Regions from separate parts of the Clostridioides sp. ES-W-0016-02 genome, predicted to be linked through region 3. Evidence: riboswitches for the same ligand, from Rfam matches in the RefSeq annotation. Region 3 holds a riboswitch; each other region holds the start of a gene.

What was found. Region 3 has a riboswitch for cyclic di-GMP ahead of IC758_RS15280 (M60 family metallopeptidase). Riboswitches for the same ligand answer to the same signal wherever they lie in the genome.
Region 1: linked by a shared signal. The riboswitch ahead of IC758_RS10570 (SH3 domain-containing protein) and the one ahead of IC758_RS15280 (M60 family metallopeptidase) in region 3 are both predicted to bind cyclic di-GMP.
Region 2: linked by a shared signal. The riboswitch ahead of flgB (flagellar basal body rod protein FlgB) and the one ahead of IC758_RS15280 (M60 family metallopeptidase) in region 3 are both predicted to bind cyclic di-GMP.
Region 4: linked by a shared signal. The riboswitch ahead of IC758_RS18565 (type II secretion system protein) and the one ahead of IC758_RS15280 (M60 family metallopeptidase) in region 3 are both predicted to bind cyclic di-GMP.

The regions. Positions count from the first base shown of each region.
Region 1 is NZ_CP061361.1:2,165,211-2,171,199, forward strand. Features, by position in the region: gene IC758_RS10565 (PadR family transcriptional regulator) at 282-809, shown strand; gene IC758_RS10570 (SH3 domain-containing protein) at 1,059-1,541, opposite strand; cyclic di-GMP riboswitch class I at 1,627-1,720, opposite strand; gene IC758_RS10575 (FtsX-like permease family protein) at 2,403-4,736, shown strand; gene IC758_RS10580 (ABC transporter ATP-binding protein) at 4,747-5,514, shown strand; gene IC758_RS10585 (tetratricopeptide repeat protein) at 5,794-5,989, shown strand, end outside.
Region 2 is NZ_CP061361.1:322,552-328,540, forward strand. Features, by position in the region: gene rfbF (glucose-1-phosphate cytidylyltransferase) at 1-459, shown strand, start outside; gene IC758_RS01830 (radical SAM protein) at 488-1,615, shown strand; cyclic di-GMP riboswitch class I at 1,797-1,886, shown strand; gene flgB (flagellar basal body rod protein FlgB) at 2,292-2,609, shown strand; gene flgC (flagellar basal body rod protein FlgC) at 2,617-3,021, shown strand; gene fliE (flagellar hook-basal body complex protein FliE) at 3,031-3,348, shown strand; gene fliF (flagellar basal-body MS-ring/collar protein FliF) at 3,373-4,923, shown strand; gene fliG (flagellar motor switch protein FliG) at 4,936-5,989, shown strand, end outside.
Region 3 is NZ_CP061361.1:3,253,144-3,259,132, forward strand. Features, by position in the region: gene IC758_RS15280 (M60 family metallopeptidase) at 1-4,022, opposite strand, end outside; cyclic di-GMP riboswitch class I at 4,145-4,230, opposite strand; gene IC758_RS15285 (cell wall-binding protein Cwp9) at 4,435-5,838, opposite strand.
Region 4 is NZ_CP061361.1:4,007,885-4,013,873, reverse strand. Features, by position in the region: gene spoVG (septation regulator SpoVG) at 1-212, shown strand, start outside; gene glmU (bifunctional UDP-N-acetylglucosamine diphosphorylase/glucosamine-1-phosphate N-acetyltransferase GlmU) at 423-1,802, shown strand; gene IC758_RS18570 (ribose-phosphate diphosphokinase) at 1,897-2,847, shown strand; cyclic di-GMP riboswitch class II at 3,691-3,776, shown strand; gene IC758_RS18565 (type II secretion system protein) at 3,934-4,425, shown strand; gene IC758_RS18560 (GspE/PulE family protein) at 4,580-5,989, shown strand, end outside.

The sequences.
Region 1 (5,989 bases), 1.1 Mb from region 3:
CCATATACAATTGCTTTGTTATCTTTAGGTCTCTTATATTCCTTCCTAAATGGATTAAGTAGAAAATTAAACTTATAAATCAGTTTTTATTACTTAAATTTTTGAAATAATTAATTTAAACTTTATACATTTATTAATTTGTAACATAATCTATATTCATACTTTCTTTCATTAAAATTCCATGATACAATAATACTGCTAGATAATAGTAGTAGTTTAATATAAAACTAATATATATATAATTATGTAATAATAAATATTACAAAGGAGAGTGAATTATAATGTTATCAAAACCAGCAACAATGCTTTTAGGTCTAATAAATGAAAAGCCTCTTAATGCCTATGAAATTATAAAAGTGCTAGAATACATGAATGTAAAGTACTGGTTTAATATCGCAGACTCAACCGTATATACTACAATTAAGACTTTAGAAAAAAGAGGATTGATTTTAGGTACTGTTAAAAAGGATGGTAATATGCCAGACAAAACGGTTTACACAATCACAGAAAAAGGAAGTATAGAATTTCACGATACTTTGAGAAGTTCTATTTTAAAATTCGATTATGACACTAATATTTTTTCTATTACAGCATTCTTTATTGAATGCCTAGGAAAAGAAGAAAGAAAGAAGCTTTTAGAAAAACGATTAGAAGTTTTAAATCAATATCTAACAGGGATTAAGCAAAAAGATGATGATTGGGAAAAAGAAGTTAGTGAATTTCATGTTGCTAATGTAAAACGTATGATAGATATAGTATTAGCAGAAATTTCTGGAACAAAAAAATTATTAACTGTTTGTAAGGGTTAAGCAAAAACTGTAGATAATGGCTTTCCACATATAATTCATAGTTTACTGTTTTGTATTTATTTTATTTACTCTTCTTTCATAGATATAGAAAGGGCACCTCATATGAAGTGCCTATCTATATTATATTCATTTTTAGTTATTACCTTTAACTATTGTATAAAACTTTTTTCTCAATATATTTTCATATACCCTTATGAATGACATCTTGCATTTATTAGGATTCTTTTTTATAAAGTTTATTATATATGATTATGTCAAAGTCGAATATTCTTCTACATACTGACTATATACATATCCAGAATATCTTTTCCCATTTTTGTGAATATTGATTCTTGTCCATTTTCCAACACTATAACAGACTTCAACTTTAAAACCATCAGGAATTGTAGTTATTATTTTTGAATCTGTTGTTCTGTCATTTCTTAATTCTAGATTTAAACCATTAGTTTTTATATTTCCTATGTAATTTCTTTTTCTGTTTTCTAGAATATTATTACTTTTAGCATTGCTCAATTTCTCTAAATATTTATATAGTAACCAACCTTTGTCATAATTACTTTCAACTTCTGCCCATTTTCCATTTACACAATTTAACTTAACCATTTTTCCTTCTGGTATGCTTTTTAATTTCATACTGTTTATATCTGGTTTCTCTCTTAAATTCAATTTAATCTTAGTCTTAAAATTGATGTTAGATTCATCAAAGTTTTTTAACATTAATTCAGATATCATTTAAAATCCTCCTCTTGCCAAATTTTAAGTTATTAAAAATACCTAACTCTTAAAAAATAAATTTAACAAAAAGAATTATTATCTTTTTGGCAACTGGCTGACATGACCTTTATTATATAAAGATTTTAGTCCCTATAGCTTTGCGTCATTAGATTTATCTAATATTGCCTATATCTGAATAATAACACAAATTAAATATTTACAAAATAATATTCCCTCAAATTTTATATTAATTAAATATAAATTCAATTTTTAATTAATAATAAATAAAAAATATCTTTATATTACTAAATAAAGTATTATTCTCTATGAATCATCTATAAAATAGTAATTTACCTAACATATAATTTTTTATAACAAACTTTTTTCTATATTAAGAATATGAAGATATAAAGACAAATTCATAATTTCTTATATCTTTAATACAGGAACTTTTATAAATATATATTAACAAAAAAGTTTGTGTGTATTCATACAGGTTCTTATACCTTATATCTCTTTTTTGATTATTGAACACTATTTAGGTATCATAATTTTTTAAAGCTTACTTGACAAAAAAGGTATATCACTGTATCATTAATATAAACCGACGGTCAGTCTATAGAATAGATATAAGTATAAAATCTACATATATTTGTATGATTATGAAAGTACATAAAGACTAACTAATAAAAATTTTAATGAAAATAGTGGTAACTATTGTTATCTCTTATCAATATATAACATTAATAAAAAAATCACTTATGATACACTTTCTTGAGTTTTTTTATATTCAACTCAGTTCACTTACTTTAGTTATTTACATTGCTATACTTATGCTATTTTTAATTTTTTAAAATTTTTAAGAAACGAGGATGAAATATGTTAAAAAGAATATTACAAAAAGATTTAGCAAGAAATAAAGTAGTAACAGCCACATTATTCATATTTATTTTCCTGGCAGCTATGTTGGTATCTAGTGCTACAAATATCATTATAGAACTTACTAGTTCTATGTCTTCCTTGTTTAGACAATCTCATGCACCTCACTATGTTCAAATGTATTCTGGAGAATTAAACCAAAAATTAATCAATGAATTTACATCTTCAACTCCGTCTGTAAAAGAACAACAAACGGTTGAACTTCTAAATATCAATGGAAGAAATATTTTTCTAGGAAATGAGAAAAAAAGCCAATCTGACAGTGTTTTAGAAAATAGTTTTGTGAGGCAAAATAGTAAGTTCGATTTTTTGTTAGACATGAATAATGCTATATTAAAAGTAGAAAATGGAGAAATAGGGGTTCCTGTCTATTACATGAAACAAAATAATTTAAATATTGGAGATAAGATACAAATAGCCAATGGTGATTTCTTCATGGAATTTACAATAAAAGACTTTGTGCGTGATGTACAAATGAACCCTTCCCTTGTTACTTCAAAGCGTTTCTTAATCAGTAATGATGATTGGAATACTTTACATGCTAACTTAGGTGAAAGTGAGTACCTTATTGAATTTCTATTAAATGATATAAATAAAATTAGTGAATTTGAAACGTTATATCAATCAACTAATCTTCCACAAACAGGAACATCAATAACTTATTCTCTTTATCAAGTACTAAATGCATTATCTGATGGAATTTTAGTTGCAATTATTATATTAATTAGTATTCTACTTATTATAATTTCTACTTTATGCTTACGATTTACACTAATTACAACTATTGAAGAAGATTATCGTGAAATTGGTGTTATGAAAGCAATTGGTATCCAAAGTGTTAATATCCGAAAGTTGTATCTTGCAAAATATCTATTGATTGCATCTTTAGCAAGTTTTTTTGGTTATATAACCTCATTATTTATTGGAACTTTTTTTACAGAGAATATCAATCTTTATATGGGTACAGTAGAAAAAAATACTTTTAGTGTCTTTATCCCATTAATTGGTGCAGTTATTGTATTTATAGCAGTTATATTCTTTTGTAATCTAATACTCAAAAGATTTAATAAAATATCAGCAGTAGAAGCATTAAAAACAGGTACTTCAATGACCACTAAACAAAACAGATATAATATAAAACTGTACAAAAGCAAAATAACAAATGTTAATCTCTTTTTAGGATTAAATGAAGTAACTGGAAGATTTACCATTTATAGCTTACTCTGCTTTGTTTATGCTGTCTGCACCTTCCTCATGATTGTACCACTTAATTTTCTAAATACTATTCAGTCTCCAGAATTTATTACTTATATGGGAGCTGGTCAAAGCGATATTCGCATTGATTTGCAACAGACAAATGAAACTCAAAACCATCTTAATTCTATATTGAATGTGATTGAAAGTGATGATGATGTTGAAAAATATGATTCCTTTATAACGAGTTCTTATAAGGTAGTGAATCAGGATGGTGCGATAGAAAACATGAAAATAGAAAATGGAGATTTTTCAACTTTTCCACTTGAATATGTAAATGGTTCTGCACCAACAAATGAAAATGAGATTGCTCTATCTGTTATAAATGCTGATGAACTAGGGAAAAGTGTTGGAGATAATTTATCCATTTTTTCAGAAGAAGATAATGAACTAATTCTCACTGTTAGTGGCATTTATCAAGATGTTACATATGGTGGTAAGACTGCAAAAGCGATGCTACCTTACAAAAAAGATACAATTTTATGGTATATCATAAATTTAAATATGAAACCTGGAGTTAATTTAACAGATAAATTAGATCAGTATAGAATGGATTGTTATCCTGCAAAAGTTACAAATATGGATGATTATGTAAGTCAGACATTAGGCTCTGTTATTAGCCAATTAAGACTTGTTATAAAGTTAGCTATTATTCTATCTGTTTCGATTTCTGGATTTATTACAGCAATGTTTTTCAAAATGCTGATTGCTAAAGATACATCACAAATTGCAATTATGCTTAGTTTAGGATTTTCTACTAAAAATATACGAACTCAATATACTGCAAGAGCATTATTAGTGCTTACAATTGGAATTATTTTAGGAATTATTGCATCAAATACAATTGGTCAGAAAATAGCAGGGCTACTTCTTTCTGGTATATCCAATTTACAATTTATAACAAATCCACTAATTGTATATATAGTTTGTCCAATAACTTTAATTATAACTGTATCTGTTACTATTACAGCAATTAGTATGACAATCAAAAAAATAAAAATTATGTCTATCATAGAATAAGAGGTATATTATGAATAATATTATAGAAGCTAGAAAAATTAGTAAAGAATATGTCATCAGCAAAGAGAATATACATCAAGTTTTAAAAGGAATTGATTTAACCATTCAACATGGAGAGTTTGTATCTGTTATGGGAGCTTCTGGCTCAGGAAAAACAACTCTACTTTATAACTTAAGTGGTATGGATAAACTCACATCTGGAAATATTACATTCTGCGGAGAAATGATTTCTAGTATGTCTGAGGAAGAATTATCGAAGATACGATTAGAAAAAATGGGATTTATCTTTCAACAAAGCAATTTACTAAAAAATTTAAATATTTTTGACAATATAGTCCTTTCCGCCTATTTGAGAAAGGAAGAAAGCCGCCAAATAATTAATGAACGAGCAAAAACACTTATGGAGAAAACAAATATTTCAGAAATCAAAGATAAAGATATTACTCAGGTTTCTGGTGGTCAACTTCAAAGAGCAGCTATATGTCGTGCATTAATTAATACTCCAGAAATCTTATTTGGAGATGAACCAACAGGTGCACTTAATTCTAAAGTAACAAATGAAGTGATGGACATTCTTTTAGATATCAACAACTCTGGTACAACCATTATGCTTGTAACTCATGATGCCAAAGTTGCAGCAAAAACAGAACGAGTAGTATTTATGTCTGATGGTGTAATCATTGGAGAAATTATATTAGGAAAGTTTAATGAATATAATAACAATTTAAAGGAAAGAGAAAATAAACTTACAAACTGGTTATTAGAATTAGGTTTTTAGAAATATTAGTATAAATAAAACAGATATTACTAATATTATAAAATCAAAATAGTTATAAGTAAAGAAATAAGTAAATCTATTATTAGGAAATCTATAAAGTAATATAAGTACAACTTCTTAAAGCAATAATTGTTTATAAGAAATTTTTCATATATCTAAATTAAGATATACAACATTTTATTAAACTATCTACTTCACATATATATTAAAGCTGATGACTTATCTAATGTTTGATGATAAAATAAAATTAATAAATATTTAATTATAGAGGATTATATTATGAACATTATTAAAAGAGTACCCTTAATATTAATAGTATTAATTGCAATATTACTAACAGGATGTTCTCCAAGAGAAAGTGCTAGTGAAGTAGCAAAAAAGTACAGTGATAGAGTAAATTCTGGAGATTATGAAACAGCATATGATTTACTAAGCAAAGACACCAAGAAAAAAGTTAGCCTTGAAAGGTTTAAAG
Region 2 (5,989 bases), 1.3 Mb from region 3:
CAAAAAGGAGCGCGATTAAAGAAAATAGAGAAATATCTTGAAGAAGATATAAATTTATTAACATATGGAGACGGATTAGCAAATATAAATATAAATAAATTAATACACTTTCATAATAAAGTTGGTAAGTTACTTACAATATCTGGTGTAAGACCTCCTGCTAGATTTGGAGAACTTATTGCAGATGGTGAGGTACTTAAATCATTTGAAGAAAAATCACAAACATCAAAGGGGTTAATAAATGGTGGGTATATGGTATTTAATAAAAAACTATTAAGATATCTCACAGAAGATAATGAGTGTGATTTGGAATATGGTCTATTTGAAAATCTAGCTAAAAAAGGAGAAATAGCAGTATATAAGCATGAAGGTTTATGGGCATGTATGGACAATGAAAGAGATATGAACAATCTTAATTCTCTTTGGAAAGAAAATAAAGCTTTTTGGAAAATATGGTAAAATACATAGAAATAAGAGGGATATCAATATGAGTATATTGAGAGCTAAAACAATTGATTTAAAACAAACTAACTCTTTGACAGAGTTACAACAAAAGAATAGCAATTTGAATGAAAGTGAGTCATATAATCAGACTATCATTCTAGAAGCGAAACCCAGAAGATTAGTATTTGAACTTACGAATGCTTGCAATTTAAATTGCATTATGTGTGGAAGAAATTCAGCAGAATTCAAAGCAACAATTTTTGATTTTAAATGGACTGAAAAATTTGAGAATATATTAAATGAAGTAGAAGAAGTAACCTTAATGGGCTGGGGAGAACCAACAGTACATCCAAATTTTGTTGATTTCTTATATTGGGCAAAAAAAAATGGTCTTAGAAAATATTTTTGTACAAACGGTATGAAATTGGATAAATTATTTGATGATATCTTCAATACAGAAACTGACATTATAGCTATAAGTTTAGATGGGGCATCTAAAGAGATTAATGATAATATAAGATCAGGAGCTGATTTTAATCATATCATAAAAAACATTAAACATATAGCAGATGAAAAGAGTAAAAGAGGTATAAATTGGCCATATATGAATTTTGTTTTCACAGCAATGAAGTCTAATTTGTATGAGATACCAAAAATGGTTAGATTAGCTGAAAAAATAGGTTTACAAGAGCTTAAGGTAGTGTATCTAACTGTATTTGATGAAAATATGCATGATGAAAGTTTATATGATTGCCAAGATGAGGTTAAAAAAGTATTTGAGGAAGCAGAGGTTTTAGCAGATGAGTTAAATATTATTCTTAAGTTACCTCATATACAAGGTGAAGATAGTGCATGTGAAAAACTACATAAGGATTGTTTTACAGCATGGAGAGACTTTTTTTTAGGGTCAGATGGATTTGTACGTTCATGTATGTCTACACCTATAAAGTTGTTTCATATTGACAAATATAAAACTTTTGAAGAAATGTGGAATTCTTTGGAATATAAAAAGTTTAGAAAAAATATTAATACTGTAAATATGAATGATTCATGTAAGGTGTGCTATCAATCTTCATTTGCTAATTGGAATAAAAAGTCTTCTTTCATACAAATAGGAAATAAGTTTTCTCCTGAATGGGATAAAGAAGAATCTCATCTAGTTACATTATAGATATTTATATAAAAAATAAAAACAGCTTAGAATGAATATTTTAAGCTGTTTTATTTTTTGTAATAACAAATTCTTAATTTATGCTGGATATTTAGCTATAAATATCGAATATTAATTGAAATATTAAAAATATAAGTAAAAAATGTTTAAAAAAATTGTTATTTATTGTATACTTAAGTTAAAACTAAATAGGCAAAACTAGAGAAATCTAGCGACGCAAAGCTATAGGGGCTAAGGTTTGTATAACAAACTATGCTAGCCAGTTGCCAAAAAGAGTCCTAAGTATACTGTATGCGTAGGATTAGTCGAATTGACTGCCTTTTTGGCGGTCATTTTATTATGAAAATATTACTTTATTACAGTAGAAAGTATATATAATAACAAATTTTACCGATTTATAATTTAAAATAAAGATAAAGCGTATAAAAAAGTGACTATTTTACAAAAAAAGGCAACTTTGCGTAGAAAAAATTAAATATATATTAAATTTTTTTTTTATTTTCACTGGAGTTTACTGAGAAAAAATTTGTTTTCTTACTAAAATGATACATTATTATATTAATGTAATAGAAATGTAATTAATTTGAATAAATAAAGAAGTCATTTTTTGTAATATAGCAACTCTGTTTTTAATTAATAAATAGAGTAGATGAAAATATTTTAAGGAGGAGTGAGTATGAATACATATGACATTATAAAAATGGGATTAGATGCAACTAATTTAAGAAGTCAGACAATAGCAAATAATATAGCAAATATAAATACTGAGGGCTATAAGAAACACTATGTAACTTTTGAAGAAACATTAAATGATGCCATGCCTAAAATAGAAGAAAAAACAGACAATTCCAAGGGATTAAGAGTGGATGGTAATAATGTAGATATAGAAGAAGAAAAGGTAAATCAAGCAATGACAACGTTACAATACAATGCTTTGATAGGTTTTGCAAATGGTAAAATAGCAATGACTAAATCAATAATAAGTGGGAGGTAATTAGAAGATGAGTGTGTTCAGTGGAATGGAGATCTCTGCTAGTGGTTTAACAGCAGAAAGCTTGAAAATGGATATCATATCATCTAATGTAGCTAACATAAACGCTACAAGAGGTCCAAATGGAGAAGCATACAGAAGAAAAATTGTTTCCTTTGAAGAAAACTATGATAACAAATTAGGTATGCTAGGAGTAAAAGTCACATCTGTTGAAGATGATAAATCACCTCTTAAAGAAGTATATGACCCATCTCATCCAGATGCAAAGCCAAATGGATACGTAGAATATCCAAATGTAAATATATTGGTTGAAATGACAGATTTAATAACAGCTTCACGAGCATATGAGTCTAATATAGATACATTAAATGCTCAGAAGTCTATGATAGCAAAAGCACTGGAAATAGGAAAGTAGGGATAAATTATGCCAATTACACAAATTAACAATTTAATGCAAGGTGCAAAGTTAGATAATTTAATTGGAGAAACAAAACCATTAAATTTTAATAATAAAGAAGAAAAAAAGAATTTCGAAGATGTAATAATGGATACTATAGATAAAGTCAATTTTCAGCAAGTTACAGCAGATAATATGAAAGAAAAATTTATAAAAGGCGAAGATGTTTCTATGCATGAAGTTATGTTAAAAGGTCAAGAAGCACAACTATCTATGCAATATTTAATAGAAGTTAGAAATAAGATTCATGATGCATATCAAGAAATGAATAAAGTACAAATTTAGCCTTTTGAACAGGAGTAATAATCAATGATAGCCAGTTTTAAAAATAAGATTAAGGAGCAAGTTGCTAAATCTAGGACAAAAATAAGTTCTCTAAAAAAGGGAACTAAGATAGCATTAGGTATAGGGATTGTTGCTATATGTTTAGCGCTAGTATTTACAGCAATATCTGCAAGCAAAAATAAGTATGCAGTCTTATTTTCAGAACTAGATGTTCAAGATGCTGCAGATATATCAGCAGAATTAGAGTCTAGAAAGATAGATACCAAGGTAAAAGGAAGTACAATTTATGTTCCTAGAACAGAAGTTGATAAGTTGAGATTAGAGTTAGCTCCAAGTTTGACAAGTGGTTCTAAAGGATTTGCACTTATGGATGATAGTTCATCAATAGGTCTTACTGATGAAGAGTTTCAAATTAAGAAGCAACGAATGATACAAGGAGAAATAGAAAAAACAATCAAGAGTTTTCCTCAGGTGGAAGATACTAGAGTACATATAACATTTGGTGAGTCTTCTGTATTTGAGAAGGAAGCTGTTCCAGGAAGTGCAGCAGTTTATTTGATGCTAAAGCCAGGAACTACTTTAGAGAAAAATCAAATAAAATCTGTTATGGCACTTGTATCAGGAAGTGTTACAAATATACCAGAGAAAAATGTTCAAGTTATTGATAACAAAATGAACTTATTATCTGAAGGCATCTTAGATGATGAAGAAGTTGATGAAAACAATCAACCGATAAATGGTGCTATTAGTATTGATAAAAATAAGGCATCTGAGCAGGCGTTGAATAAACAATTAGAAAAATCTATTTTAGATATGTTAGAACCAATATTTGGTACAGGAAAAGTAAAAGCTACAGTAAATGCTGATTTGAGTTTTGATACAGCTGAAAAAACTGAAATAAAAATTGACCCTGATAAAGTTGCTATAAAGGAAACAAGGTCAAAAAATTCATCTAAATCTGCAACAAATAATGTCCAAGGTGTAGATGCTAATATGAATAACCAAGGAAATAAAAATGGTACTAATACAGAAGATAGTTTAGATGAGAGTTTTGAATATGAAACAGGTAAGATTGAAACTCACACTATAGTTGCGCCTGGAGAACTTAAAAGATTGACAGCTTCTGTTGCTATAGATGGAAAAATAGCTAAAGGTGTTCAAGCTGATGTGGAAGATATTGTTAATAATGCTATAGGCATGGATGGAGCTAGGGGAGATACTCTTAGCGTTGTTTCAATGGTATTTGACCCTAAAGGTAAGGCAGAAGCTAAACAAGAAATGGAAGATATTGAAAAAGAAGGATTCAAAAACAATATAATAAAAGCGGTTGTTGGAGTAGTAGCAGTTGTTGCAGTAGGTGTTATTGGATACTTAATATATAAAAAGAGAAGTGAACAAGAAGATATGGATTATGAAGATGAAGTTTATAGTACTAATTCTAATTCTATTGATAAGAAAGACAATCCTCTATTAGGGGATGACCCAGAATTGACATTAGAGGAAGCTGTTAAAATGTATGCAGAAGAAAAACCAGACCAAGTCACAGAGATAATAAAAACTTGGTTAAATGAGTAAGGGGGATAGAAAGTGTCCGCGGAAATTACAAATGTTAATGCGTTTGATTTAAGTGATATAAGTGAAAATGATAAGAAAGAGAAGGTAGAAGGTGAAGGTTTAAAAAAAGCCGCTGTACTGTTAATGACATTAGGTCCAACTGTGGCTAGTGATATAATAAAAAGTCTACCAGATAAACAAGTTCAAAAAATAGGTTTGGAAATTGCAAATATTTCTTCAATAGCTTCAAAAGAAAGAAGAGAAATATTAAAAGAGTTTGTAGAAATAAATAAAGCGAAAGATTATGTTATAGAAGGCGGGCTTGAATATGCCAAAGAATTGTTAAGTAATGCTCTGGGAAATGCCAAAGCAAGTAAATTACTTGAAGGTATATCAATAGATACAAGTACAAAACCTTTTAAACATATTATAAAACTAGATGTAAAGAAGATATTAGAAATACTTAGAAATGAAAGTGCACAGACTATAGCCATTTTACTTGCACATATGGAACCTGAAAATGGTGCAGAAGTTTTAGCTTATTTAGATTTTGATTTACAAAATGAAGTAGCTATGAGAATAAGTTCAATGGGTTCAATATCTCCAGATGTTATAAGTGTAATTGAAAGCTCATTAGAGGATAAATTGCATTCAATAAGTGGTGAAGATTTTAAAGACTATGGAGGAATAGCTACCTTAGTTCAAATATTACTTAATTCTGATAGAAAAACAGAAAAGAATATTTTGAATACTATTGAAGAAAAAGACCCAGCCTTAGCAGCTCAAATTAAATCTAATATATTTGTATTTGAAGATATTGTCAAGTTAGATGATATAAGCATACAGAAAGTACTGAAAGAAGTAACTATGAAGGATTTAGTATATGCTTTAAAAGGTGTGGATGATGAAATATCAGATGCTATATATAGAAACCAATCTTCTAGAGCAGCAGAAGCACTTAAAGAAGAAATGGAAATGGTTGGTGTCATAAAGGTTACTCAGGTTGAAGGTGCTCAACAAAAAATAGTAAGTATTGTAAGGAAACTTGAAAGAGAAGGTGCCATAACTATTGTAAGGAATTTTGGTG
Region 3 (5,989 bases):
CCTACACTGTTTGAAGTTACATGTTCATATATCTTGTCCATTGTTGAACCTTCAAGTCTTGAATGTGTCTTATCATCAAATGTTTGAGCAAGTAAAGCAAGTACATTGTTACTAGTTTCGCTATATGTCATCTTCCCAATGTCTGTAACATGTCCTATCTCATGACCTATTCCCCATCCAAACAAACTTCCTCCTGTAGCTTTTCCAGTAGCATCTATTTGGAAAGGTACTCCATTCATAAGTCCTGGAACTGAACCGTATTCTACTCCTACATGTAAACCAGAAGCATACATAAATGCTCCAATAAACATTCTTTGATATTTTATATTCATACGAGATTTAGGAGCCATATCATTTTTAGTTATGTCAAATTCATTATCATCTATAGTTCCATTGCCATCTAAATCTTGTGTCTTAAATACTCCTCTTTCTGAGTATATTAAGTCCATTATTTGTTCCCATGCAAGCATACTACTGTATAATCTATCTACTTGTGTATTTAAATCAGAATTTCCACTTGATATTCCTTGGTATACAGCTGTTGCAGGAACATTTAACGTAACTTTATCACTTTCAATATCTGTAGTGTTTAATACACCCGTTGTTTCTGAATATCCATATGAATTGCCAATATTCGTTCCTGGATAATATGGCTCTCCCTTTATATCATTCTTATATTTAGCTAATTCTTCTATATAGGCTCTTATCTTTTTCTTAGATGCAGAAACTCCTTCAGGGCTCTTATCATTTATCATTCCATTTAAGTTAAGATGTGGTATCTTAGTAGCTCCTGCTACACGTACTTTTATATCTCCACCACTTGGAGCATCATAAGGGTATCTTATATACAAGCTTCCTCCACATTCTACATCTAGACTATGAAGCTTACTTAACTGAATTACATTTTTACCAGTGTTAAGATTTATTTCTCCACTCTTATATGCACCCGACTCTCCATAGTATTGTGTATATATTAACTTAGGAGTTCTACCACTTTTACTTCCAACATATACTGTGATTTCATCTCCAGCTCTAGCAGCTACACCCAATGCTTGCCAGTCATTTCCCATACCTAAATTATTGGACTTAACAGTATAGTTTCCACTCTTATCTTTATACTTTCCTGAAACATTTATATCTTGATTTACAGTTGTTACATCAGCAAGTGTAGCTCTATCATTATATAAGTCTTGAGCTAATTTTAATTCTCTATCAATAATTGTCTTGTATGGATGATATTCCCCACTCACTTTATCAGGAGTACTAATTCTATCTTTTAATTCTGTTATTTTTTCTTGAGTTACATCTTCTTTTAATTCAACTTGTAAGTCATCTACAAATAGATTTCTTACATCTTTTTCTATACTGTCATATTCATAGAATTTAAGTTCTGATATATTAGACTTATATGAATAAGAAGAACAAACACTTACTTGTATCTTAGTAGCATTTATTGGTTCCTTTAATCTTACCATTACATATATATTATTATTTACAGGGTCTGTTTTTGTTTCAAAGGGTACATCTCCTAAATTATGTACTTGACCATTTTCATCCCAGTATTTTATTTCAAAGTCATTGATTGTCTTATCAGAAACATCAAAACGAGGGGTAGCCATAAAAGTATCCATCGTATAAGCTTTATCAAAAGTTATGATTGGACCTCTATTTGTTCCCTCAGCAGCATTATATTTTGGGAATGTCCAATGTGTTGTAAAATCTCCATCTACTATATTAAATTTATTAAATGGATTTTTGTCACTATATTCACTTTTATCATATCCAGCTGGATAAGTAACATCTACTATATGATTTGTTGGTATCCCAAAACCTGCATCTAACTTAGGAGTATTAATTAGTCTATAGTTAGGTGTTGTTGGAGCATCAACACTCTCAGTTGTTCCTATATATGTTTTAGACATTCCACTCGTACCTAAATGGTTCGTAGCTGTCATTCTAACTTCATATGTTGTATTATCCTTAAGCCCCTCTATTTTTAAACTTGTTCCACGAATAAGTTTGTCATTATATTTTATCCAAGAGCCATTAGAACTTTTTTCTCTATAATATAAATCAAAGTCTTTAGCTTGTTTATGATTTTTCCAGCTTACATCAAGAGCCTTAAATCTACCTTTGACATTTATACCTTCTGGTGGTTCTGGTTTTGTATCTGGAACAACTTGAAATTCTATTATACTGTCTGGACTAAATTGTATAGGCTTATAGTTTGAGTCTACATTTTCTGGGACTCCATCTAAGTTTTCTGCTGTTGCCTCTTTATATCCACTAGCCCAATCTCCATTTAAAGACTGTATGCTCACTCTATATAATCCATATGCTTGTATATCTCTTACATCTATAGTGTTTTTACTCGTTTGTAATTTTTTAGTCGATAGTACTTTTCCTTTACTGTCAATCGTATCTAATACAAGTTCATATGCAGATACATTTACTTCATTATTCCAATAAAAAGATACTTTTTCGTTTCCAACAGCAGTACTAGTCGATATTTTATTGATTTTAGGTATATTCATATCTGGTTTTGGTATTTCTTTATAAACATTATTTAAAAATTCAACTTTAGATATTTCTGCAAGATTTCTATCATTTGCTGTTGTAGCTGTTATTTTTATTGTTATCTTTTTTACTGCTACTTGTTTACCAAGATTTATTACTATATCACTATTTTGAACTTCTGCATATGTTTCTACTGCTGACCTACCATATGTAGATGTTGTAGAATTATCATCTTTGCTGATATTGTCTTCTTGTTTTGATGTATCTTTGTCTGAATCAGACTTATCTGTTGATGAATTTTCTTTATCGTTGTTTTCTTTATCAGTTGTATTTGAATCTTCTTTATCATTTTTTTCTTCTTGATTATTGTCTAAATTATTGTCAGACTGCTCTATATTTTCATCTTTATTATTTGTTTCTTCTTGCTCATTATTTACTTCCTCTTGCTTCTGCTCTTCTTTTAAAGTTTCTACATATTCTTTATTTTCATAAGGAATCTGTTGAACATTACCATCTTTATCTGTAACTTCAACTATTCCTTTTGCTGGAGCATTCCCTTCAGGTGCTTTTATATTTATGACTTCCATATCAAGTGCTTCTGATAAAGCTATATCCATTACTGCTGGTTTTTCTTCTGATATCTTATCATCTGCATTTGCTGGAGATATTTTAACTCCACTATTATCTCCACTGAATAAATCCTCTACAGTACCTTGAATATTTGTATCACTGTTTTTTTCTAATGTTACTTTACTTGTATCTACTATAGGATTGGTAGATACTATACTCTCTAGGCTTTTTTCATCTTCACTTTGCCCTAAATTTTTCTGAACATAGTCTAAGTCAGCAATATCTACCTTTCCATCTCTATTTAAATCATATTCACTTTTATTTGAGTTTATATTTTTCAATACATCCTCATAATCCTTCTTATCAACTTTCCCATCATTATTCACATCACCCATCAAGAATAGTTCATAGTTTAGAGGTTTATTTTTATCATCTACACTTGCTCTATTACTTAACAAAACTCTTTGTGAATAACTTGATATATCAATGTCCTTAATTTCCTTACTCTTGAATCCTCCTCCAGAGACTTCTACATTGTATTTTCCAACAGGTAAATTATTAAATACAATATTATAATATGATATATTTTCATCTTTATTTTTTATTTCACTTCTACTTGCAGATAGTTTTTTTATAGTATACTCTATGTTATCTGCCCCAATATTTAATGTTCCTGAATCTTTTTCTCCAAGCTTTATTATTCCACTGTTATTACTATCATCTTTTAATTCCAATTGTGTATTAGTTATACTTTCTGATTCATTATTTTTTATTGGAAGTGAAAAATTTAAATCTACTTCAAGATTCCCCTTTAACTTCTCTGTAACTGATTTTTCAACTGCCCTTAACTTCCCCTCTAAGATAGGTTCTGCAAAAACGTTTAGTGGTGCACTACACATTGATACTGCTAGTACACAAGATATTGCTTTTTTCATGAAACAACAATCCTCCCTCAATAAATTTCTAATTTCTCATGAATTTAAATACTATAGTTTCAGACAATAAAAAAAGACACTCAAAGAGAATCTTAATTATAAAATAAAAAGACTTTACTCTTTTTAGCAACTGGCTGATATGGCTTTAAAAGCTTTAACCCCTATAGTTTTGCGTCATTAAGTTTCCCTAATTTTGCCATTTAATTTTCACTACTTTCTTACCCATTTTATACCATATTTAAACTTTTTGATACAATTTTTTCACTAAATTTTTAAAAAAATAACATTTATATTATTGTATTAATATAAATGTTATTTTCCATTATAATTTTATTATTTATATATTATTTTCTCACAGCTATCATTTTGTGTGTAGTTACATTTTGTAAGATGCCTAAATCATAACAAATATTTATTCTTTATATCTTCCATAAAACTCATGTGTTGCGTATATAGTCTTATCCCCCGTTATGGCTATTCCAAATCCCATTATTTCATATCCTTTATGTAGCATATTGGTACCTTCTTCAGGATTTGTCTTCCACTCATTGAAAATAAAATTTCCTATATCATCTGCATCTCTATTTGTATAAACGGGTTTATCTGGAATTTTATATTTAATTATATTTTCACCTTGAACTGCAACATATCCAGATTTAATCTCACTCCAATCTAAGTACTTTAGAAAAGTAGAGTATGAGTTTTTGCCATTTATTGTGTGAGATAAAGTCTTCTTATTTGCCATTAAATTAGACCAATCATTTGCTAATCCCTCTAATCTACTTGCTACAGATAACTCTTTTACTCCGTTTTCTTTTCTATATTGTCTTATATGAGCATACACTTTTCCCTTTATTCTGTCCTTAAATGCTCTATCATTTGGATTATAATATAGTCCTTGTTGATTTGGAGAAGCTTGATTTATACACTGTTTGATTACATTCTGATTTATCCCTCCAAGTACTGTAAGTTTATCTGCTCCACTTAAAACACTCTTATTGCTACCATTTTCCACTAATACTACAGGAGCATTTTTTGCTATTGTAGAAGCAACTAATGCATCCGTTAATTGTAGACCCTTGCTTAAGTAAAACTCTTTACTGTTTTTATAAAACTCTTGTATAACTCTCTTATTGGTGTCAAATCTATCTGTTCCACCTAACCTAACAGAATTTGTACTTTTGACCAATTCATCACTTATTATTTCACTAGTACCAAGTGCATAACTCTTTAATCCTGTAGTATCAAACCCTACACTATTTCCATCTGTAAGTATTATAGGTACTCCATCTCTTGCCGCTACTGGTGATGCACTTATCGCATCTGCTTCTCCTGTGACTCCATTAGCTATAATTACCTTATCAATAGGCTTGATTTCTTTAATTTTCTCAGCTATTTTTACGCTCGTATCAAATCTATTTTCACCAAATATTCTTTGTACAACCTTCTTTTTAGAAAGTAATTGATTTTCAATATTTTTACTTATTGTCGATTCTGAACCTATTATATATACAGTGTTTGCTTTGTTCAGTCTTTCCATAGTAGTACTTGGAATTTGATTTTGTTTTGTCATTAAAATAGGCGCATTTAAAGCTCCAGCTAAACCACTTGCACTAAGACCATCTGCCAAGCTATTATCTGAATTAATTAGTATTGCTGTATTATAGCTTTGTTTATCTGCTATTTTTGCTGCTGTTTCATACCTGTCATTACCTTTTATTTGTTCAACGGATGTCAACGCATTTACTATAGGAGTATTTACCATTACTAAAGATAGTGTAAGTCCTATAGCTAATATCTTTTTACTATTCTTCATATTATTATTTACCCCCAATATATTTTTCGTATTTTTTATCAATAATTTTATCCATTCTCAATAAAAAGTTACAGTTTTGTTACCATATTTTATATATAATACCATAGTTATCCATATAACTCAAATACTATAATTAAAGTCTTTATTCTCC
Region 4 (5,989 bases), 750 kb from region 3:
TAACTTTTGATAATTTGTTTGTAGTGCATGATATAAAAGTTATAGAAGGCCACAATGGGTTATTTATAGCAATGCCTAGCAGAAAAGTAGGCGAAGGAAATTTCAGAGACATAGCTCATCCAATAAATGCAGAAATGAGACAAGTTTTAGAAGATGCAGTTTTACAAGCGTATCATGAAGCATTAGTTCAATGGGAAGTAGCTGCTGAATAACAATAAATATAAAATGGAGAGAGCCCGAACATTTAGGCTCTTTTTAAATGTAGAATTTGCATTAAAATATGTACTTTTTAGTAAAAAAGTGCTATATTATTAGTGATAATGTATATGTTGTATACAAATTGTTAAATAAATGTATTATAATGTATATTGATTGAGATAATAATACGAATAAAATTAAATTAGATTGAATGGAGTGTATCAATGAACTTTAAAGCTATAATCCTTGCCGCTGGCAAAGGAACAAGAATGAAGTCTAAATACCCAAAAGTTATACATAAAGTATGCGGAAAAGAAATGGTCAACCATATTATAGATGTTTCAAAAAAATCAGGTGTAAAGGATACTGTTGTAATTTTGGGGCATGAAGCGGATGTAGTAAAAGAAAAACTTGCAGAAGAAACTATGATAGCTATGCAAACAGAACAGCTTGGAACAGGACATGCTGTAAAAATGGCTAAAGAATATATAAATGATGACGATATAATAGTTGTACTTTGTGGAGATACTCCACTTATAAAGGAAGAAACATTAAAGAAATTATTTGATTTCCATATAGAAAATAAATATCATGCCACAGTTCTTACAACAAAAGTTGGAAATCCAACAGGTTATGGTAGAATAATAAGAGATAAGAAGGGTGACCTTCTTAAAATAGTGGAACAAAAAGATGCAAATTCAGAAGAAAAAATGATAAGTGAGATAAATTCTGGGATATACTGTTTTAATGGAAAGAGTCTTAGAGAAGCATTAGATTTGTTAAATAATAACAATGCACAAGGTGAATATTATTTAACTGATACTGCTAAAATAATGAGAGACAAGGGCTTAAAAGTTGGTGCATTTGCAGGTTCAACTATTGAAGAACTTATGGGTGTTAACTCAAGAGTGGAATTATCAAAGGCAGAAGAAATTATGAGAAGAAGAATAAATGAATCTCATATGGTAAATGGAGTGACTATAATAAACACTAACTCTACCTACATAGAATCTGATGTTGAGATAGGTAATGATACTATAATATATCCAGGGGTTATGTTACAAGGAAAAACAAAGATAGGTTCAGATTGTATAATTGGAATGAACTCATCTATAACAAACTCAGAAATAGGAAATGGGACAGAAATAAAAAATTCAACGATACTTGATAGTAAAGTTGGAGATAATACTACTGTTGGACCATATGCATATTTAAGACCGAAAACTAACTTAGGAAACAATGTAAAAATAGGTGATTTTGTAGAGGTAAAAAATGCTGTTATAGAAGATGGTTCAAAAGCATCTCATCTTTCTTATATAGGAGATGCACATGTTGGAAAAAATGTAAATATTGGATGTGGAGTAGTATTTGTAAACTATGATGGTAAAAATAAATTTAAGTCAATAGTTAAAGATGATGCGTTTATAGGTTCAAATTCTAATTTAGTTGCACCAGTAGTTGTAGAAGAAAAAGGATATATAGCAACAGGTTCAACAATAACACATGATGTCCCAGATGGAGCTTTAGCAATAGCAAGACAAAGACAAGTTGTTAAAGAAGGATGGGTAGAAAAGAAGAATCAAAAAGATAATCAAGGTAAGTAGTTACTTAGTTTATTATTTTGGCTAATAAAATTAGCTCGAAATTATTATAAATTATATTCATTAGGATTTTAAAATTTTCAGGAGGGTTACATAAATGAATACTAGCGGAAGCGAGATTAAAATTATTGCAGGTAATTCATCGAAAGAGTTAGCACAAAAAATAGCTGACTATATAGGTGTATCAGTGCTAGACTGTGAAGTAGGTACATTTAGTGATGGTGAAATATGTGTAAACATGAATGAGACAGTAAGAGGTTGTGATGTGTTTGTAGTACAATCTACTAATAGTCCAGTAAATGATAACTTAATGGAGTTATTAATCTTAATTGATGCATTAAAGAGAGCATCAGCAGGAAGAATAACAGCAGTTATTCCTTACTATGGATATGCAAGACAAGATAGAAAAGCTAAGGCAAGAGATCCAATCACTGCTAAATTAGTTGCAAACTTAATAACTGCTGCTGGAGCAGACAGAGTATTAACAATGGATTTACATGCAGCTCAAATACAAGGATACTTTGATATACCACTAGACCACTTATTAGGTGGAACAATATTAGCAGATTACTTCAATGAAAAGAAAATAGAAGATTTAGTAGTAGTATCTCCAGATTTAGGAAGTGTTACTAGATCAAGAAAGTTTGCTAATACTTTAAATGGAGAAGTTCCAATAGCGATAATAGATAAGAGAAGACCAAAAGCTAATGTATGTGAAGTTATGAACTTAATAGGTGATGTTAAAGGTAAAAATGTTATACTATTAGATGATATGATAGATACAGCTGGAACAATCGTTAATGCTGCAAATGCGCTTAAAGAGTTTGGAGCAAAAGATGTTTATGCTTGTTGTACTCATGGTGTATTATCAGGACCAGCTATTGAAAGAATTTCTAATTCAGAAATAAGTGAGTTAATAGTTCTTGATACTATACAACTTCCTGAAGAAAAAAGAATAGATAAGATAAAAATAAAAACAGTAGCTCCTTTATTTGGAGATGCTATAAGAATGATATTCTCTAATGAATCAGTAAGTAAATTATTTTAATTAATTAGATTTATAAGAGTTGCTTAAAGTAAGTTTTTAAGCAACTCTTTTTTAATATCTAATTTATGTATTAGTATAATTTATTGGAGTTGTATGTGTGTATATAAAAGTAAATGTTTCTTGTAAAACATGTGGATAAGTAATTAAAAACTAAATTTAATAAAAAATATAAAATTATGAATATTACGAATATAAAAAATATTTGGAAAAATCATTGAAAAAGTTTGAATTATGTAGTATTATGTAAATATAAATTAAAGAAAGAGGTGTTTCCAATGGGAAGGATTGAAGATGAACCCCTAATAATTAATTGATTCAGCCACAATCTAAAGTAAATATAAAAATCTATTGAAAGTTTATTTATAAGAATTGAAAATAGTATCTATTCTATATCTTTAGTGTTTGTGAGAGGGTTCTGGATTATATAAAGTTACTGTAAAGAAAGTAATTTTGTACGATAAGCATATATATAGATGAAGAGTTTCATTTATATAGTGATTGTGGCTGAATCATAACTGCAAGAATATAGAATGTTTATATATAGATGTTTTTAATAAAATACTATATTGTAATAGCTTTTAGCTTTCAAATAAATATTAGCAAAGGATGGAAATGACAATGATAAAACTAAATGATAATTTATAAATATCTCCTTACGATATATGATAATTGTAGGGAGATGTTTCTTTTTTTGTATAGTATAATTACTTTCGGAAATTATGTTTGAATATGTTAAAGTTTGGTATATATAAATAATATAAACTGTATTGCTAAAATGTGGTAACTATTATATAATATAAGTGGATATGTATCTCTATTATGAGTTATATATCATTCTAAATTTAATAAAATAGAAACGTTGATGTATGTTCTGTAATGTGGGCACCTTGGAACATATTGAGTTAGTGGTGCAACCGGCTATGAAATTGTATTTATGATACTTTTATTTTCATAGTTTTTTTTGTTCAAAAAAATGGTTATATGCTAGAAATAAATCTGGTTAGTACGTGTAAATAATTTTACTTAGATTTTTAACCAGATATATTATAATTAAGTATTAATTAAAAAAATTGAGGGGGAATAAAAATGAAGTTAAGAAAGAATAAAAAAGGTTTCACTTTAGTGGAATTATTGGTAGTAATTGCAATTATAGGTATATTAGCAGTAGTGGCAGTTCCAGCTTTATTTAGTAATATAAACAAAGCTAAGGTAGCAAGTGTTGAGTCTGATTATAGTTCAGTTAAAAGTGCAGCATTGTCTTATTATGCAGATACTAACACATTACCTACAGATATAAAAACGCACTTAAAATCATACTTGGAATCTGATATAGAAAATTCTGATATTGGTGGAACTTATGATTTAGTTAAAGTTAGTAATAATAAAAAATTAGCATTATTGATAGATGGCGCAACAATAACAAAAGAACAAGCGAACAAACTAGTATCTGATATAGGGGAAGATAAGGTTTATACAGATGAAAATCTTTCTAGTAAGTTAACTAGTGCTTTAGATAAAGGTGATATATACATCATTCTTATAGATAATTTAGAGGATAATGGTAGTAGTGGTAATTAATAGTAAATAATATATTTATTATTTGATTATATTTAAGTTTAATTATAAATTTAATGAAAAAGGCAGGAAGAAAATCTTCCTGTCTTTTATACTATTTTCTTTAATGTCCAATCACAAATGATGATATAATTGAGATAGTAAAGGAGTGAAATCTGTGGCTAAAAAAGTTAGAATAGGAGACAAACTGGTTGAAAAAGGATACATAACAGAAGACCAGCTTAAATGGGCATTATCAGAACAAAAAAACAGTGGAAAAAGACTAGGAGAATTTCTAGTACAAGAAGGTCTTATAGATAGTAACTTATTAATAAGTGTATTAAAAGAACTTTTGGATATAGAAAGTGTATTTTTAGAAGGAACAGAAATAGACACATTAGCTACAAAAATGGTTCCAGAAAATATATGTAAAAGATATGCGATATTTCCATTCAAAATCGATGGAGACAAGATATGTCTAGCCATGTCAGACCCACAAGACAGAGAAGCAGTTCAAGATGTAAGACGTATGTCAGGTAAAGATGTCGAAATATTTATATCAAGTGCAGAAGATATAAACAAAGCAATAGGTCATGCTTATGCACATTCAGAAATAAATAAAGCAATGACTGAATACAACAAAAACAAGACTGGTGGAATTAGAGAAACAGTAATCCTTGAAGAGGATGTAAATGCTGCTCCAATAGTAAGACTAGTAAATAATATACTAGAAAATGCTGTTAGAATGGAGGCCAGTGATATACATATAGAACAAAGCGAAAATTACATGCGTGTTAGATTTAGAATAGATGGAATGTTAAGAGAATATATGAGAATGAACTCTGCTCCATACAAAGCGGTAATAAGTCGTATAAAAATAATGTCAGATATAAATATATCTGAAAAGCGGATTCCACAAGATGGTAGAATATATTTAAAAGTAGATAATAAACCTATAGATTTTAGGGTTTCTACAATGCCTACTAATAGGGATGAAAAAATAGCAATGAGAGTACTTGATAAGAGTAATTTTATGGTAAGTAAAGAAGTACTAGGAATAGATGAACATGGCTCTAAGATATATGATGAGTTAATAAATACTCCTTATGGGCTTATATTGGTAGTTGGACCTACTGGAAGTGGAAAAACTACTACATTATATTCAATGCTAAATCAATTGAATACGGAAAATAGAAATTTATTAACGATAGAAGACCCTATAGAGTATGAACTACCTGGTGTAAATCAATCTCAAATAAATGAGAAGGCAGGACTTACTTTTGCCAGTGGGCTTAGAGCCTTTATGCGTCAAGACCCAGATATAATAATGGTTGGAGAGATAAGAGATACAGAAACTGCTGAAATAGCAATTAGAGCTTCTCTTACAGGACATTTAGTTTTAAGTACATTACATGCAAATACAGCAGTCGGAGCGATTTCACGTCTTTTAGATATGGATGTGGAAAGTTTTTTGATAACTTCATCTCTTTTAGGGGTAATATCTCAAAGGCTGACACGAAAAATATGTGAACATTGTAGAATTTCATATGAGGCAGACACTGGAGAAAAAAAGGCTCTTGGCATTGAT